One region of the Candidatus Thalassolituus haligoni genome, then DNA from elsewhere that is predicted to be linked to it. Evidence: predicted binding sites of a transcription regulator. Region 1 holds the regulator's gene; the other holds the start of a gene.
What was found. The regulator PhoB, encoded in region 1, activates phosphate uptake and scavenging genes when phosphate is short. The targets are predictions, from matches to a motif close to TGTCATANNNNTGTCANA.
Positions count from the first base shown of each region.

Region 2: a site for PhoB is predicted at 5,894-5,911, ahead of SOJ49_RS16430 (alkaline phosphatase). Genes of this name have one in related genera too.

Region 1 covers NZ_CP139482.1:4,076,320-4,084,001, forward strand. Annotated here, with positions in the region: gene SOJ49_RS18400 (DUF1415 domain-containing protein) at 17-601, opposite strand; gene SOJ49_RS18405 (HU family DNA-binding protein) at 608-880, opposite strand; gene SOJ49_RS18410 (hypothetical protein) at 1,130-1,369, opposite strand; gene SOJ49_RS18415 (rubredoxin) at 1,448-1,612, opposite strand; gene SOJ49_RS18420 (chorismate lyase) at 1,760-2,344, shown strand; gene ubiA (4-hydroxybenzoate octaprenyltransferase) at 2,347-3,252, shown strand; gene phoB (phosphate regulon transcriptional regulator PhoB) at 3,362-4,060, shown strand; gene phoR (phosphate regulon sensor histidine kinase PhoR) at 4,066-5,373, shown strand; gene SOJ49_RS18440 (response regulator) at 5,354-6,235, opposite strand; gene cysZ (sulfate transporter CysZ) at 6,292-7,011, opposite strand; gene trmH (tRNA (guanosine(18)-2'-O)-methyltransferase TrmH) at 7,086-7,682, shown strand, end outside.
Region 2 covers NZ_CP139482.1:3,658,673-3,666,354, reverse strand. Annotated here, with positions in the region: gene eutB (ethanolamine ammonia-lyase subunit EutB) at 1-1,301, opposite strand, end outside; gene SOJ49_RS16455 (ethanolamine ammonia-lyase reactivating factor EutA) at 1,304-2,761, opposite strand; gene SOJ49_RS16450 (M17 family metallopeptidase) at 3,150-4,523, opposite strand; partial or broken gene SOJ49_RS16445 (transposase) at 4,755-4,916, opposite strand; gene SOJ49_RS16440 (YeeE/YedE family protein) at 4,956-5,393, shown strand; gene SOJ49_RS16435 (DUF6691 family protein) at 5,411-5,860, shown strand; gene SOJ49_RS16430 (alkaline phosphatase) at 6,002-7,648, shown strand.

The sequences.
Region 1 (7,682 bases):
GGGTAACCTGCACCGACTACTCCTGCGGCGAACACCGGCCCGCAGGTTGATCAGACAGTACGGCGGTATCCGCCAGCGCCGGCATTAATGCCAGCACACCCTGAATACCCAAGCGTCGCAGATGTTTCTGGTTACGCACGGGAATACGCTCAGGGAAGGGCACCGACGCCAGCGCCTGTTCAATATGTGCTTCACGAATAATGTGCAGCATGGGAAAGGGTGATCGATTGGTGAAGTTGCCTGGATCATCCAGCGGTTCACCATCAAAACAGTAGTTGGGATGAAATGTGGCCAGTTGTAACAGGCCTTCATACCCCATTTGTACCAGTAACTGCTCGCAAATCAGGCTCCAGTTCCAGTATTCATCAAATTCCTTGACCAACCCTGGCACTACAAACAGGGCAGTTGGCAGTGCATCCGCATCGGCCCTGGCCACTTCGGTGAGTAAATCCATAAACTCCGCAGTGGCCTGATCAAGATCCGGATGCTCGCAGACGTCAATCCGCAGACCTGGCATCACTGGCTCGGCAAAAGGACACAGTCCTTCACCTACCACCAGCAGTTCGACCCAGCGTCGGGTGAGCGTTGCGGCATCCGTCATGGCGACTTACTGCACCGAGTCTTTCAGCGCCTTGCCAGGCTTGAACGCAGGTACTTTGGCGGCAGCAATGGTAATTGGCTCGCCGGTCTGCGGGTTTTTACCCTGACGCTCAGCGCGCTGACGCACCTCAAACGTACCAAAGCCGATCAGGCTTACGTTGTCGCCTTCAGCCAACGCCTGGGCAATACGATCGGTCACCACGGTGATGATTTCTGTCGCTTTTTCCTTGCTCAGGTCGGTTTTTTCAGCAATGGCTGCCGCCAGTTCTGGTTTACGCATGGAGTTGAATCCTCTCAATAAGTTGGGCATAACGCCCGGATTGTACAGGCCTGCAGCGCAGGCTCAGAAAAACAGTGGTTATCGGTCAATCGGTATTGGAATACGGCTTGTTCGTCAGCGCCGCATGCGCTAAAGCATAGTCGAGCAATCAAGGCATGAATCCTGAAATTCTGCTATATACCACGATCATCAATATCAAGATGCTGATACGCTTCATGGTTTGTCAGCAAGGCAGCAATCTCCCATCACTCAGGCGTCCGTCGCCAGCATCAGCCGCTCAAACACAAAACGCCCCAGTGGTGTCTCAAGGTTGCCGTTGAGCCGGTCGATCTCGGTGACACGAGTATTATTCAGTACGGCGATGCCCAGCGTATCTGCCATCTCGGCGGCACTGGCCTGCAGCAGTTGCCCGCCGTCAGGGCAAATCAGCAGTACTGTGGCGTCTGCGTTACGCTGGCGGTATTCGCGAGCCAAACGGTAGCCTGCCATTCCGGCACCCAGAATGATCAATGACCAAGGGGCTTCAGGGAGAGTGACCGGGGATGAAGGAGAGACAGGAGCCAATGATCAAATCTCGATCATTTCAAAGTCGTCTTTGCCAACACCACAATCCGGGCAGGTAAAGTCATCCGGTACATCCTCCCAGCAAGTCCCTGGTGGAATACCTTCTTCCGGTGCGCCTTCGGCTTCATCATAAATCCAGCCACACACCACGCACTGCCACTTTTTCATGCAAATACCTGTCAATCGCTTGTTTACCCGCCGTTTATCACTCGTGTCAGCGGTAAAGGCGCCTAAGCTACTGGCCAACCCGGATAAAATCAATGGACAGGGCAATCCTCTTGCCAGTAAATGCGATTTGCCGCATGCTGCGCCGCCATGAAAAGCACTACACCCCGATACCACGCCCGGCTGTTGGCAACCGCGCCTCGCTGGAGTGGACGTTTTCAAACTGCGCTGGCGGGCATTCCCCGACCCTGGCGCTACTGGCTTGATGACGCCGGATCGCTGACCAAACGTTTGCAGGCGCTGAATCCCGCTGAGTTTTCGGTCGATGTCGTCAGACAATATCACGGCCCAGCCTTGCCCTCTGAATGTGCCGACCTGAAATTGCGCTGGCGGCAACCGGTATGGGTACGCGAAGTATCACTGCGCCAGGGGCAATACGAGCTGGTAAGAGCCCGTACCGTCATTCCCTTGACCAGCCTGGCAAGGGTTGGTCAGCCAATTCGTCATCTTGGCAATCGTTCTCTTGGCAGCTACTTATTCAGCCAGGCCAGCTTGCGCCGACAACCATTGAAGTTCAGTCAAGCCTGTCAACCGGTAACCGACAGTGCGCATTGTTTTTGCTGGACAAGGCGCTCCGTGTTTACAATCAACGGTGCGCCTCTACTGGTAACGGAGGCGTTCTCTTCGCTACTGCTATCACCACGCTTCCATTCGCCAGACGACACAAGGCATTGATTATGCAATCACCTCTGTCTGCCACACTCGATAAACTCTGGCCACGCTGGCATCAGTGGATTCAGCTGACCCGGCTGAACAAACCGGTCGGTTCCTACCTGCTGTTATGGCCGATGCTATGGGCGCTATGGGTGGCCGCCGAAGGTTTGCCATCGATTGCCAACCTGGTGATTTTTACCCTCGGAGTATTTGTGATGCGCTCCGCCGGTTGTGTCATCAACGACTACGCCGATCGTCATATCGACCGCCACGTCAAACGCACGCAGGATCGGCCCCTGACGCAGGGCCGCATAGCCGACCGCGAGGCGCTGATCGGTTTTGTTATGCTCTGTCTGATCGGCTTGCTGCTGGTGTTAATGACCAATACCCTGACCCTCTGGCTGTCACTCGGCGGGGTTGCTCTGGCAGCACTTTATCCTTACATGAAACGCCACACGCACCTGCCACAGGTGTTTCTCGGAGCTGCGTTCTCCTGGGCAATTCCCATGGCGTTCGCTGCGCAAGCCAATGAACTGACATCCCTCTGCTGGCTGTTATTTATTGCTAACGTCTGCTGGACCGTCGGCTATGACACCATTTATGCCATGGTCGACCGCGACGATGATCTGTTGATCGGTGTCAAAAGCACCGCAATCCTGTTTGGTGATCTGGACGTCACCATGATTGCCATTCTTTATGGCATGGCGCATTTTTGTCTGCTACTGACAGGCAGCCAATTAGACGCAGGGTGGCCATTCTACCTCGCCTGGTTAATTGCAGGTGGTTATTTGTGGTGGCAATTACGTGCCATCCGCAGCCGTGAGCGTATGGCCTGTTTAAAGGAGTTTCTGGCAGCTCACTGGTATGGCGCGATTATTTGGGTTGGCCTGGTGCTGAACTACGCCCTGGCGACGCCATCTTTGCCCTGATCAGGCAATATGCTTGACGCCAATCTCAGCAGTGTCACATGCTTGTAACACTGGATCAGTGTAATACCCCCGCATTATTCCTATTGTGACATTTGCGTGACGAGCCGTTATGACCAAAGCAGGCAAGACCGTTCTTATTGTGGACGATGAAGCCCCGATCCGGGAAATGATAGCCGTGGCCCTGGAAATGGCCGGGTATGAATGCCTTGAAGCAGCGAATGTACAGGAAGCACATGCGCAGATTATCGACAGAAAGCCAGATATGATTTTGCTTGACTGGATGCTGCCAGGCACCAGCGGTGTCGAGTTTGCTCGCCGCCTCAAGCGCGAAGATCGAACTGCCGAGCTGCCGATCATCATGCTGACTGCCAAGGGCGAAGAAGATAACAAGGTTCAAGGACTGGAAGCGGGGGCGGACGATTACATCACCAAACCGTTTTCACCGCGTGAGCTGGTGGCGCGCCTGAAGGCCGTTTTACGGCGCTCAACGCCGCAAGGCATTGAAGAACCAATCGAGGTCAGTGGCCTGATGCTCGACCCGGTCTGTCACCGGGTGACCGCCCATGGTAACCCGATTGATATTGGCCCTACCGAGTACCGCCTGTTGCAATTTTTCATGACCCATCAGGAGCGCGCCTACTCCCGCGCCCAGCTACTGGATCAGGTATGGGGTGGTAATGTCTACGTTGAAGAACGTACCGTCGATGTCCATATTCGCCGTCTGCGCAAGGCGCTTGGCGAATCCCACGAACAGCTGATTCAGACCGTTCGTGGCACGGGCTATCGCTTTTCGATCAAAGCCTCCTGATTTTGATGACCCCTGTCTGGCGCAGAGAGCTGCGCCGAATCCTTTATCTGCTGATACTTGCCGTTGGCTGTGGCTACTATTATTTTGGCAAGCCACTGGAAGCCCTGTGCCTGATGATGGGCATCTATATCTCCTGGCAGTGGCTGCAGCTCTATCGCCTGCATCGCTGGCTGGATCAGGGACAAACCACCGTCTTGCCACGCACACTCGGTATCTGGGGTTCCATTTTTACGGAAAACCAGCGCTTGCAACAAAGCAGCATCAAACATCAACAGCGCTTGCAGGCCATTATCAACCGCATACAGGATTCAACCGCCGCGCTGCAGGATTCGGTATTGATGGTCGACGCCACCGGGGCACTGGAGTTCTGGAATCAGGCCGCTCAAAACTACCTTGGCTTACGCAGCCCGGTTGATATTGGCCAGCCCATTACCAACCTGATTCGAACGCCGGAGTTCAAGGCCTACTTCGACAAGGCGGACTACCACGAACCGCTGACCATTCGCTCTCCAATCAACCCGCGTATTTACCTGCAATTCAATATCACCTTGTTTGGCCGTAAAGACCGCTTGATCCTGGTGCATGACGTCACCCGCCTGAAGCAACTGGAAGAAATGCGCAAAGACTTCGTCGCCAACGTCAGCCACGAGTTACGCACCCCCCTCACGGTGATTTCCGGCTACGTCGAAACCATGCAAGCTGCTTCTGAAATGTTGCCACCCCGCTGGGGACGCATGCTGCAACAGATGAGCGAGCAGAGTCATCGCATGGAAAATCTGCTCAAGGATCTGCTGATGCTGTCGCGGCTGGAAACAGGTGAGAATGAGCAGGCTCAGCCAGTGGCGTTGCAACCGCTGCTGGAAGCGATTCGCCGTGACGCAGCCTCTCTCAGCAGCAACAAACACACTCTCTCGCTGAGTATTGACCACGACCAAAAGCTGATGGGGTTTTATAACGAACTCCGCAGTGCCTTTTCCAACCTGGTATTTAATGCGGTGAAATACACCCCCGAAGGCGGCCATGTGAAGCTGCACTGGTACTCAGAGGGCGGCAAAGGTTATTTCAGTGTTACTGACAACGGCATCGGTATTGCTCATCATCATATTCCTCGCCTGACCGAGCGTTTCTATCGCGCCGACCCGAGCCGCAGCATCGCCACCGGCGGCACCGGTCTAGGACTGGCCATCGTCAAACACGTATTGCTGCATCATGATGGTGAACTGCAAATCAGCAGCGAAGAAGGCAAGGGCAGCACGTTTACCTGCGTTTTCCCCGGCAGTCGTCTTTCTGACACTAGCGCGCCTGGCCAATAAACCGCGACAAGGCATCCAGCTTGTCCGGATCGTCATCGACAATGCGCAGTCGAATCTGGACAGTCTCGGCGTCCGGATGCGGCTCTTGCGCCTGCAACATGCGAACAAACGCATTAATCCGGGCAATATCACCATTGTCAGGATGAATCACATCAACAACGGCCTGCTCCAGTAACACCGGCAGTGCATCCTGACGCCGAAAAACACCAATCATTTCCTGCAAGCTGATGTCCCGGATAACCAGCCGGGCTTCAACGCCAGAGGCAAAACGGACATTGGCCTGGCCTTTTGCGCCGGTTTTTGACACCGGTTCAGGATGCGGGGATCTGGCCAGCAAGGGAGAAACAACGGCGGCTCTGGCCGCCCCTGGTGCAGTCTTGCCTACCAGCGCCTGATTGCCCACATTCCCCATCAACACCGAAGCGCCACTACGGTCTGCTGAAGGTACTGCTTGTTCCGATACGGTAGCTGGTCTTACTTTCAAATGCCGAAACACCATACGGCTCAGCTTGTCGACAAAGGCATCCCGCGTAAACGGTTTGCCAATATAGCTGGAAACACCGGCTTCAACAGCCTTGAGTACGTGATCACGATCACCACGACTGGTGATCATCATAAAAGGCGTGGCTTTGTAATTCGGTTGCTCGCGCATCCATTTCAATACCTCGATACCCGACATCTCAGGCATTTCCCAATCACACAGAACCAGATCAAAACGATGGCTATCCAATAGCGCCACCGCCTTGCGGCCATTGGTCGCCTCAATCAGCTCACAACCGGGATAGGTTTGACGCACGGCTTTTTTCACCAGATCACGAATAAACGCCGCGTCGTCGACTAGCAGAATTGTCAGCTCAGCCATCTGCTGCACCTCGGTCAGCAACTTATATCCTGGCACCCTGACGGCGCCCCGAATCTTCAGCTTAGCCGAGACTGATCAGATTGCCGTTGCAGCTGCCACAAGGTTGCACCGATCACCGCTGCCGGTGGCACCAGGCAGTTCAGCAGCGGAATCGTCATCAATACCGACACCGAGGCACCAAAGCCCCAGGCCGTCCAGCGTTGCGTCGCCACTTGTTCGCGACTGGCACGAAAATCCTGCTGCTGGTTGTCCAGGGTATAGTCGCTGTACTGCAACGCCATCACCCAGCTACCAAACCAGAACCAGGCCAGCGGCATCAACAAATTGAGGCCAGGCACAAACGACAGCAACAACAGCAGCAAATAACGCGGCAGGTAATAACCCATTTTGACCAGTTCACGCATCAGCGTACGGGGAATCAGTGCAGCAATGGATTCATCCTCGACCACATGGCCCTGGCGCCGTTCGATCTTGCCTGCCAGCAAGCCATAAAACGGGCTTGCCAACAGCAACAGCACTGCACTGAACAGATAACCTGAAATCAGTGTCGAGAGTAATAACATCAAGGGCACAACCAGCCAGGCAAGCCATCCGAACCAACCGGAGTCCAGCCACTCCCAGCTGGTAACAGACTCAACCAGCCAATAAATACCCAGCGCCAGCAACACCAGATTAATCAGAATGGGCAGCCAGACGTAACGGCGTATTCCCGGTTCATTCAACAGTGCAAAGCCGCGCCACAAATAGCCGGCTCCTATCAATAAATTGTCTTTCATACCTGTTCCGTGCATAAAACTGGAAGGTTTTATACAATGCCGCCCCGTTTTGAGCCAGAGAGACATTGCCGACCATGACGCCAGAACGCCTGAGTTGTGTCATCAACACCCTCAACCGACGCCAGCCAGACCTGTCGGTGATTACCGATGAAGTCTACAAATCGCACAACCTCGCTGCGATTGCCCGCTCCTGTGATGCCTTTGGCGTTCAGGATGTGCACTGCGTATGGCCGACCACCACTTACCGGCTCAACAGCGTCACCAGTGCAGCCGCTGCAGGCTCAGAGAGCTGGGTCACGGTCAATACGCATCCGGATATCGAAGCCGCCATCCGTAGCCACCAGCAGCGCGGCATCAAAGTCTGTGCAGCCCATCTGACAGACCGGGCTATCGACTTCCGTGCCTATGACTTTACCCAACCAACCGCGATACTGATGGGCACGGAGAAAGAAGGGGTCAGTGATGCGGCCTCCGAACTGGCTGACGAACACCTGATCATTCCCATGCTGGGTATGGTACATTCTTTTAATGTCTCCGTTGCAGCCGCCATCATTCTTTGTGAAGCCGCCCGCCAGCGCCAACTGGCCGGCATGTTTGAACAACGCCACCTGAACGATATACGATTCAGTACCCTGTTATTTGAATGGTGCCAACCATCGGCAGCCAGACTC
Region 2 (7,682 bases), 420 kb from region 1:
CCACTGGTATCGAAATAGGCCAGCATGCGGTCGTTACCGAGGTAAACGTCCATAAAAAAGTTGGCCCCGGCTGCGGCAAGCAGCTCAGTGGCCATTTGCTGGCCTTCGGCAGTCACCTGGGAATGCAGGGTAAAGCAGGGGGCCATGCCCATGGGTAATCCCATTAACTTGCCCATAAAATGATCCTGCAAACAGCTGTAGGTCATTTCAAAATTATCAAGATGGGTTTCAGGGCCAATAAATCCGGTGACGTTATTCACCATAAACGGGCGGTAGCGACGTGCCAGTCCGTAGCACAGGGCTTCACAGGTCGCCATATCCAGACCGTTGTGCTTGTTGTAGGTCAGTTCACTGCCTTGGCCGGTTTCGAAGTACATAACATTTTCTGCGCCAGAGTCTCGCAGTGGCCCGTGGTTTTGCATCAACTCATAGGCCTGATCCAGCAGCTCAACGGTGACATCAAATTCGTCGGTCAGAGTACGCTCTGTGCCCGCCAGGCTCTGGAACATGATTTCCACCGGCGCTCCGCCTTGCAGGCAGGCCATTTGGGTTTTGATATGAGACAGCACACAAATCTGGGTTGGAGCACCGGTTTCCCGCCGCAACCTGTCTAGGTGGTGTAATACCGCGCTGATGTTGTCGACGGTATCAATCGCCGGGTTGAGGCCCAGTAGTGCGTCTCCGGCTCCCATCGACAGTCCGGCATAGGTCAGCAGGCTGATCCCGGCGAGATTGTCGGTGGGGTGGTTTGGCTGCAACCGTGAGGACAAGGTGCCTGGCAGGCCAACACGGGTTCGTGCCTGAGCAGCCGCGCCATTTTTCAGGCGCTTGGCCAACAGAATCAGCTCATGGACGTCGAGTAGCTTGGTGACTGCCGCGACCATGACTCCGGTCAACGCCTGGCCAATCTCACGAATACGCGGCCCTTTACTGGCCAGCATAAGATCCTTTAATTCACCCAGAGTCAGTTGCCGCAAGGTATTGAAGGTGGCCGGATTTATGTCGTAATTGACCCGCATCACACTGTCGATACGGCCTTCAGCGTCGGTCAGCGGGGTATCGTAAAGATGCTGTAGTGTCTGTTGGGACAGCAGGGAACGGGCTGCTTCACGCTCAATTTCGTCGCTGGCAGCCAATCCGGCGATACGATCACCGGCCTTGCTGACATCCGCAGCCCCTAACAAGTGCGCCAGATTACGAAAGCGGTAATGCTTCTGCATTAGCAGAATGTCGTACGCTTTGGGATCTGTGCTGGCAGGGGTATCAATCTGTTGCAGTGGGGTTGGGCAAAAAATGGACATAGTCAGCTAGCCTCCTGACTCATACCGAAAAAAGAGACCGGTACGACCTGTTTGAGTGGTCGACCGACATGAATAAACTGGGCTTGTCGGTCGGGAATTTCGTCGATAACCAGCAAGGATTCCGGGCGTTGCCCCCAATTGCTGAGGTAGTTGCCAAGGGTCTTGCCAATATTGCTTTCGAGTAATAACACCAGTGGCGGTGCAGACAAGGCGGCACCGTCTCCGGTGGCACAGTCTCTGGCGCTATTCAGCCGCCGGGTAAACTGTTTAATGAGTAGCAAGGAGGCTGGCTGGGTATTCGTGTTGCCAACACCAATCCGAATGGCCGCCCCCCGCTGGCAACCCTGTGCCAATCGCATCACTTGTCTGATCTGATCCTGGCTGGCATCCAGATCCAGGTGCGATAACAGCGGCAAGTCAGTGAGTGGTAATAACTCTGGATTGCTGATGTAGAGGCTGGTGCCGGAAATATCCGAGCTGTGTAACGTCAGCCCCAGTACGGTGGCTCGACCGGCATTGTCCGGGCGTACCGATAGTGTGCGAGAAAGAATCGGGGACGCTACGATCGCCTGAGCCAGATCAATCCCCAGGTCGCCATACTCGGTGGTTCCTGGCCAGCGGCCACTATCCTGAAAACGATAGATCAGTTCGCCGACACCACCAGAGAAGGTCACCAGCGCCGCTTCCTGGCCGACCAGTCCGGCCTGGTTCTGCAGTGCCAACTGGCGAAAATAATCGTCAATTGCCGCTTCGTTGCCTGTAACGATTTGCTCCAGACTCCGCACCATCCACTGCACGATGCGCTGGCGCAGGCTGTTATCGAAAACCGCCGGTACTGCGGTGATGCCCAGTTGTCGCAATAATCGGGTTCCGTAAGATGAGATTCCGGTCAGGTGATAGCTGCCGGGTTCAAAACGGAAGTGGCGCGCACCAATGTAATAACAACCACAACTCTGCACATTCCCGGCCATACCCAAGGCTGGATTGGTGGTGCCACCACCGATATCGAGGTTCAGCACGGGCTGGTCATAGTAGTAACGGCTCAGCAGCTGGCAGCTGCCCATAAACGCCATCCACGACTCCAGCCCAGGGTCATCGGCAGTGGCAATCATGGCATCTCCAATCTGCTCACCAATGATGCGGCTAAGAATTCGGGCATTGTCACTGCGGGCTGCCAAACCGGTAATCAGTGCGGCACCGGTATGGGCTGGAAACACATCCAGTTGTGCTTGCTGCATCCAGACGGTTAGCTGCTGCAACAAGATTTCGGTATCGATTTGCTGGTTACGGAAGGGAGTAAAGCAGGGCGGAGAGCGATAAACCAGGGTAGGGTTGGTATAGCTCATCCGACCGTTGACGCTGTGTCTACCAAGGCTGACTTGCACCACCATCATGCTGGATGTCGTGGAGCCGAAGTCCAGTCCAAGCAAGCGAATGGAGTCCGATTGGGTAAACGCCATGAAGGATCCCAGTGTGGTTAGCGAGGGGAATTTTGTGAAATTAAATTTCCTGAAAGGAATATTCAATTCTCACGCCAAGTTCTCCATCTAATGAACGGAACCGAATGAAACGACAACACCAAGGTATGACCAATGTGGGATATAAGGGGTAACTGCTTGAATAGCGGCGGTTTTTGGATTGGCAGAAAGTCTGTATGGTCTCGGCGAGGCACTGACCCGCTTATGCCTAAATGTCGTGTGCTGTGGAACGCGTGCCATGACAGGAAGCAACGGGGATGTCAGCTGCTCCTTTTGAGGGCGTAAACAACACAACTGCGCGGTGGTAACGCTTGGGTCTGAGGTGTGTAGCGGGCAGATTGCCCGCTCCGATCACCCACTTCAACCAGTATCAAGAATAGCAGTCGCTCAGATATTGATAAACGGCGCGTACTCCCATAGCCTCACCACCGACCGGACGACCAGGCAACTTGCGCAGATTCCAGGCCATAATGTCGAAATGAACCCAGGGCGTGGTGTCGATAAAGGCCTCCAGATACAGCGCGGCGGTAATGGCACCGCCATAAGGGCTGGCGGCTCCGTTCACCAGATCGGCAATATCACTCTTCATAAATTCAAAATAAGGCTTATGCAGAGGTAATTGCCACACCGGTTCAGCGGCAGCTTCTCCCGCTTCAGCAAGCGCCAGAGCAACCCGTCGATTGTTGCAAAAAAAGCCAGGCAATTCGGTGCCCAGCGCCACCCGACAGGCACCGGTCAGGGTGGCGAAGTCGATAATCAATTCCGGCTGTTCCGACTCAGCTTCTGCCAGGGCATCACACAACACCAAACGGCCTTCCGCATCAGTATTGTCGATTTCAACCGTCAGGCCCTTGCGGGTGAGCAAGACATCGCCGGGGCGGAAGGCATTACCACTGACAGCATTCTCGACGGCCGGAATTAGCACCCGCAAGTTAATATTGAGGTTGGATGCCATGATCAGTCGCGCAAGGCCCAGCACATGGGCGGCACCTCCCATGTCTTTTTTCATCTGCCGCATATAGTTGCCAGGCTTGAGATTCAGGCCACCACTGTCGAAACACACACCTTTACCGACGAGGGTAATGCGCGGCGCTTCTGGCTGGCCCCAGCGCAGGTCGAGCAGCCGGGGTGAGTGCACACTGGCGCGCCCGACAGCATGAATCATCGGGTAGTTGTGTGTCAGTAAGTCATCACCAACAACCTCTTCAAAGCGGGCACCAAACTCGGTTGCCAGTGCACGGGTAACCTCAGATAGCTGGGCTGGCATCATGTCTTGTGCCGGGGTGTTCACCAAGTCGCGTACCAGCGTGATGGCATCAATGTGCTGGTTGGCCTTATCGACCAATGTGTCATCATCCAGCAGTAGTCGGGCTTGCGGTTTGGTGTTTTCCTTATAGCGGGTAAAGCGGTAGGCACCCACACCCCAGCCAAAGGCAATATTGAGCAGACGTTCTGCGCTGGCTACTTCGGTCAGGACGTAGTCGGTTGCTGGCAAACTGGCGGACAAATCACCGCAAGCAAACGGCTCATCCAGCGATTCACAGACGTACAATGCCTGATAGCCACGCCCATTGGCTTGCGGAATCAGTGTTGTACCACTGCCGCTGTAATGGCTGGCATCGAGCCAGGCTTTGGCAGCCGGTTGCTGTAGTAACCAGGGTTCGAGCTCTGATTTGGCCAGCAAGGTGAGTGGTGTAGTGGTGTGCTCTGGAGCAAGGGAGGAGAGCGAAGCAACAATCGACATGGCAACAACCTGTAAACAATAAACGTCCTTGCCAGACTAACCAGTATCGGACGGGAATTCGAGGGCTGTGATGTAGGTTGGAGCATTGTGGTAGCCATTTTGGATATGGCGAGGAAATGCCTTTCGAAAATACTTTTTTACAGCCTCGTTAGCAGCCGTTGGGTAGGCCATTTGCACTTTGCCTCGCTGATATGCAGACATCGACGGCGGCTATACGACTGTCGTGTTGCGCTCCCCGGTACCCTCGGTCGAACGCCCGAACGTGGTGGGATCAATCGGCGGTCGATGTTGGAAATACTGCTCGTCGCAGAAGTGCTGCCAGTAGGGGTTTTCTACCCAGTGGGCGATGCAGTGTTCATCCGATAGCGCGTAGATGTGTTTCAGAAGTGTCAGGCTGGGGTAATATGCCGCCAAAATCAAAAGGCGTAGGCAATGGTAGCAGAATTGACGGGTGGAACATTGATTGGTCTGGCGGCCGGTTTATTGTGGCTTGGCCATGGCCGTATCAGCGGTATGACGGGGGTGATATCGAGCCTGTTTTTACTGGCTCGACCGGGACAAGAGCGACGTTATTGGTCGTTGTGGTTTTTCCTTGGCCTGATTCTGGCCTGGCCGGTGTTGGTGATCATTGGCTTTGAGGCAGATGCCATTGTGATTACCGACAGTCCGTTGTTACTGATAGCGGCGGGGTTGCTGGTGGGGATAGGCACTTATATTGGCAATGGCTGTACCAGTGGCCATGGCGTTTGTGGCATCGGGCGGCTATCGGTACGGTCGATGGTGGCGACGCTGATATTTATGACGGCAGGTATTCTCACGGTGGCGCTGATGTCGGCCTTGAACCTGTTTATGGAAGGCGATGCGTTATGATTTCAGGACGTAATAGCGTGCCGACCGTTTTCGCTGCTGCAGTATTAGCATTGGTGTGTGGGCTGGTATTCGGTATTGGTTTGATTGTCGCTGGCATGCACAACCCGGAAAAAGTACGCGGTTTCCTGGATCTTTTTGGCCATTGGCAGCCGGCCTTGATTGCAGTGATGGGCAGCGCCATTCCGGTGTTTGCCCTGCTTTACTTCAGCAGCAAGCGTTGCCGTCGGCCTTGGTTTGCCGAGCGTTTTCATTACCCGACACTGGCTGGCGTTAGCGGGCGGTTAGTAACCGGGGCGACCCTGTTTGGTGTCGGCTGGGGTCTGGTTGGTTTGTGCCCTGGCCCGGCGCTGGTAGACATGTTCAGCCTGAATGGCAATGTCTGGATATTTCTGGTTGCGCTGCTGCTGGGCAATCGCATCGCCCATTATTTTTTTGGCCCTGCTGCGACGCCAGCTGCAAAGCCGTAACGTTTAAAGCGGCGCTAATCGTGGTGCTGCCGCTGTCATCTAACTGACGCTAAACTGCAATACTAACTTCAACCCCCGGCAACCGGACTGTCATGGGCTAACGGCTTAATCCCGGCTTATGTTATTAGTTGCGGATACAGCATGCCTCTGACTCGCCGGGAATTCCTGTTGGACAGTGCCGGTACCAGCCTGTTTGCACCAGCAATCAAGCCGGGTAGCGACCGTATGCGCTATCCGTTCCAGCATGGTATCGCCAGTGGCGATCCGCTCACCGACCGGGTGTTGCTGTGGACTCGGATTACTCCGCTCGACAGTACCTTCGGTATCTCCTATCGCTGGCTGATCACCACCGACCCACAGTTACAACAGGTGGTGAACCAGGGAATCGGCTTCACCGATGCCAGCCGTGATTTCACTGTCAAGGTGGATGCCGAAGGCCTGCTCCCGGCCACCACCTACTATTATGCCTTTGAAGCCGATGGCCATTACTCCGATGTGGGTCGAACCCGGACATTGCCAGAAGGCTCGGTAACGCATTTGCGGATTGCGTATACCTCCTGCTCCAACTTTGCCAAAGGCTACTTTAACGTCTACCGGGAGCTGGCCAAACGTGCAGATCTGGATGCGATTCTGCACCTGGGCGACTACATCTACGAATACGCCGATCTGGAAGACTGCGCGCGCACCGGGCGCATTAATACGCCGCTGCATGAGACCCAATCGCTGAAGGACTATCGTCAGCGCCATGCCTGTTACAAGCAGGACAAGGATTTGCAGGAAGTTCACCGTCAGCATCCATTTCTGGTGATCTGGGATGATCATGAAGTGGCCAACAACGCCTGGGTGGGCGGCGCAGACAATCACGATACCGCCAGTGAAGGTGACTGGCGCTTACGCCTGAGTGGTGCGGTGCAGGCCTATCTGGAGTGGATGCCGATTCGTGAGCCGTCCCGGCCGGATATGGGTATTTATCGCAGCTTCCGCTTTGGTGATCTGGTCGATCTGACCATGCTGGATACCCGTCTGGCCGGGCGCGATGCCCAGGCGGCAACGATGGAAGAGCGTAACCTGAGCGGACGCACGCTGTTGGGCTATCAGCAGGAAGAATGGTTATACAGCAACCTCGCCAATGCCCAGCAACAGGGCGTCACCTGGAAACTGAGTGGCCAGCAGGTCATGGTTGCCCAATTAGGCACCAATGATATGCCCTTCAATTACGACCAGTGGGATGGCTACCCGGCGGCGCGTCAACGACTGTTTGATGCCGTCAGTCGGGCGAATGTCGATAACTGGGTTGTCCTCACCGGCGATATTCACTCATCCTGGGCACTTGAGCTGTATCAGGATCCGTTCGCTGATGATCCAGGCAAGCCGCTCGGGGTCGAGTTTGTGACACCGGCAGTTACCTCGCCGGGCATTGAAAGTTACCCCCAGGCGCAGATGGCTGGAGCCTCCCTGGAAGCCCTGTTACCACACCTGAATTTTGTTGATTTCTACTTTCGTGGCTACGTGGTGCTGGATATCACCCACGAGCGCCTGCAAGCCGAGTGGTGGGTGGTCGATAACATCGATACCCATCGCTACAGCACCGAGTGCTTGCGTGCCTTGCAGGTGCAGCCAGGCAGTAGCCAGCTGCGGCCCGCTGCCGGTTTGAGCCAGGCCAAGGCGTCGGCACCACTGGCACCGGCATTCGCCGACGATCTGGCCTTTCTGCGCGACTGGAAACAGCAATACAGCAGTCGGCTGGAAGGCGTACTGGCAGCTCATACCGAACGTCCATCGCTTTAAGGGTACGTCTATCAATTACAGCGCTCGACATTAG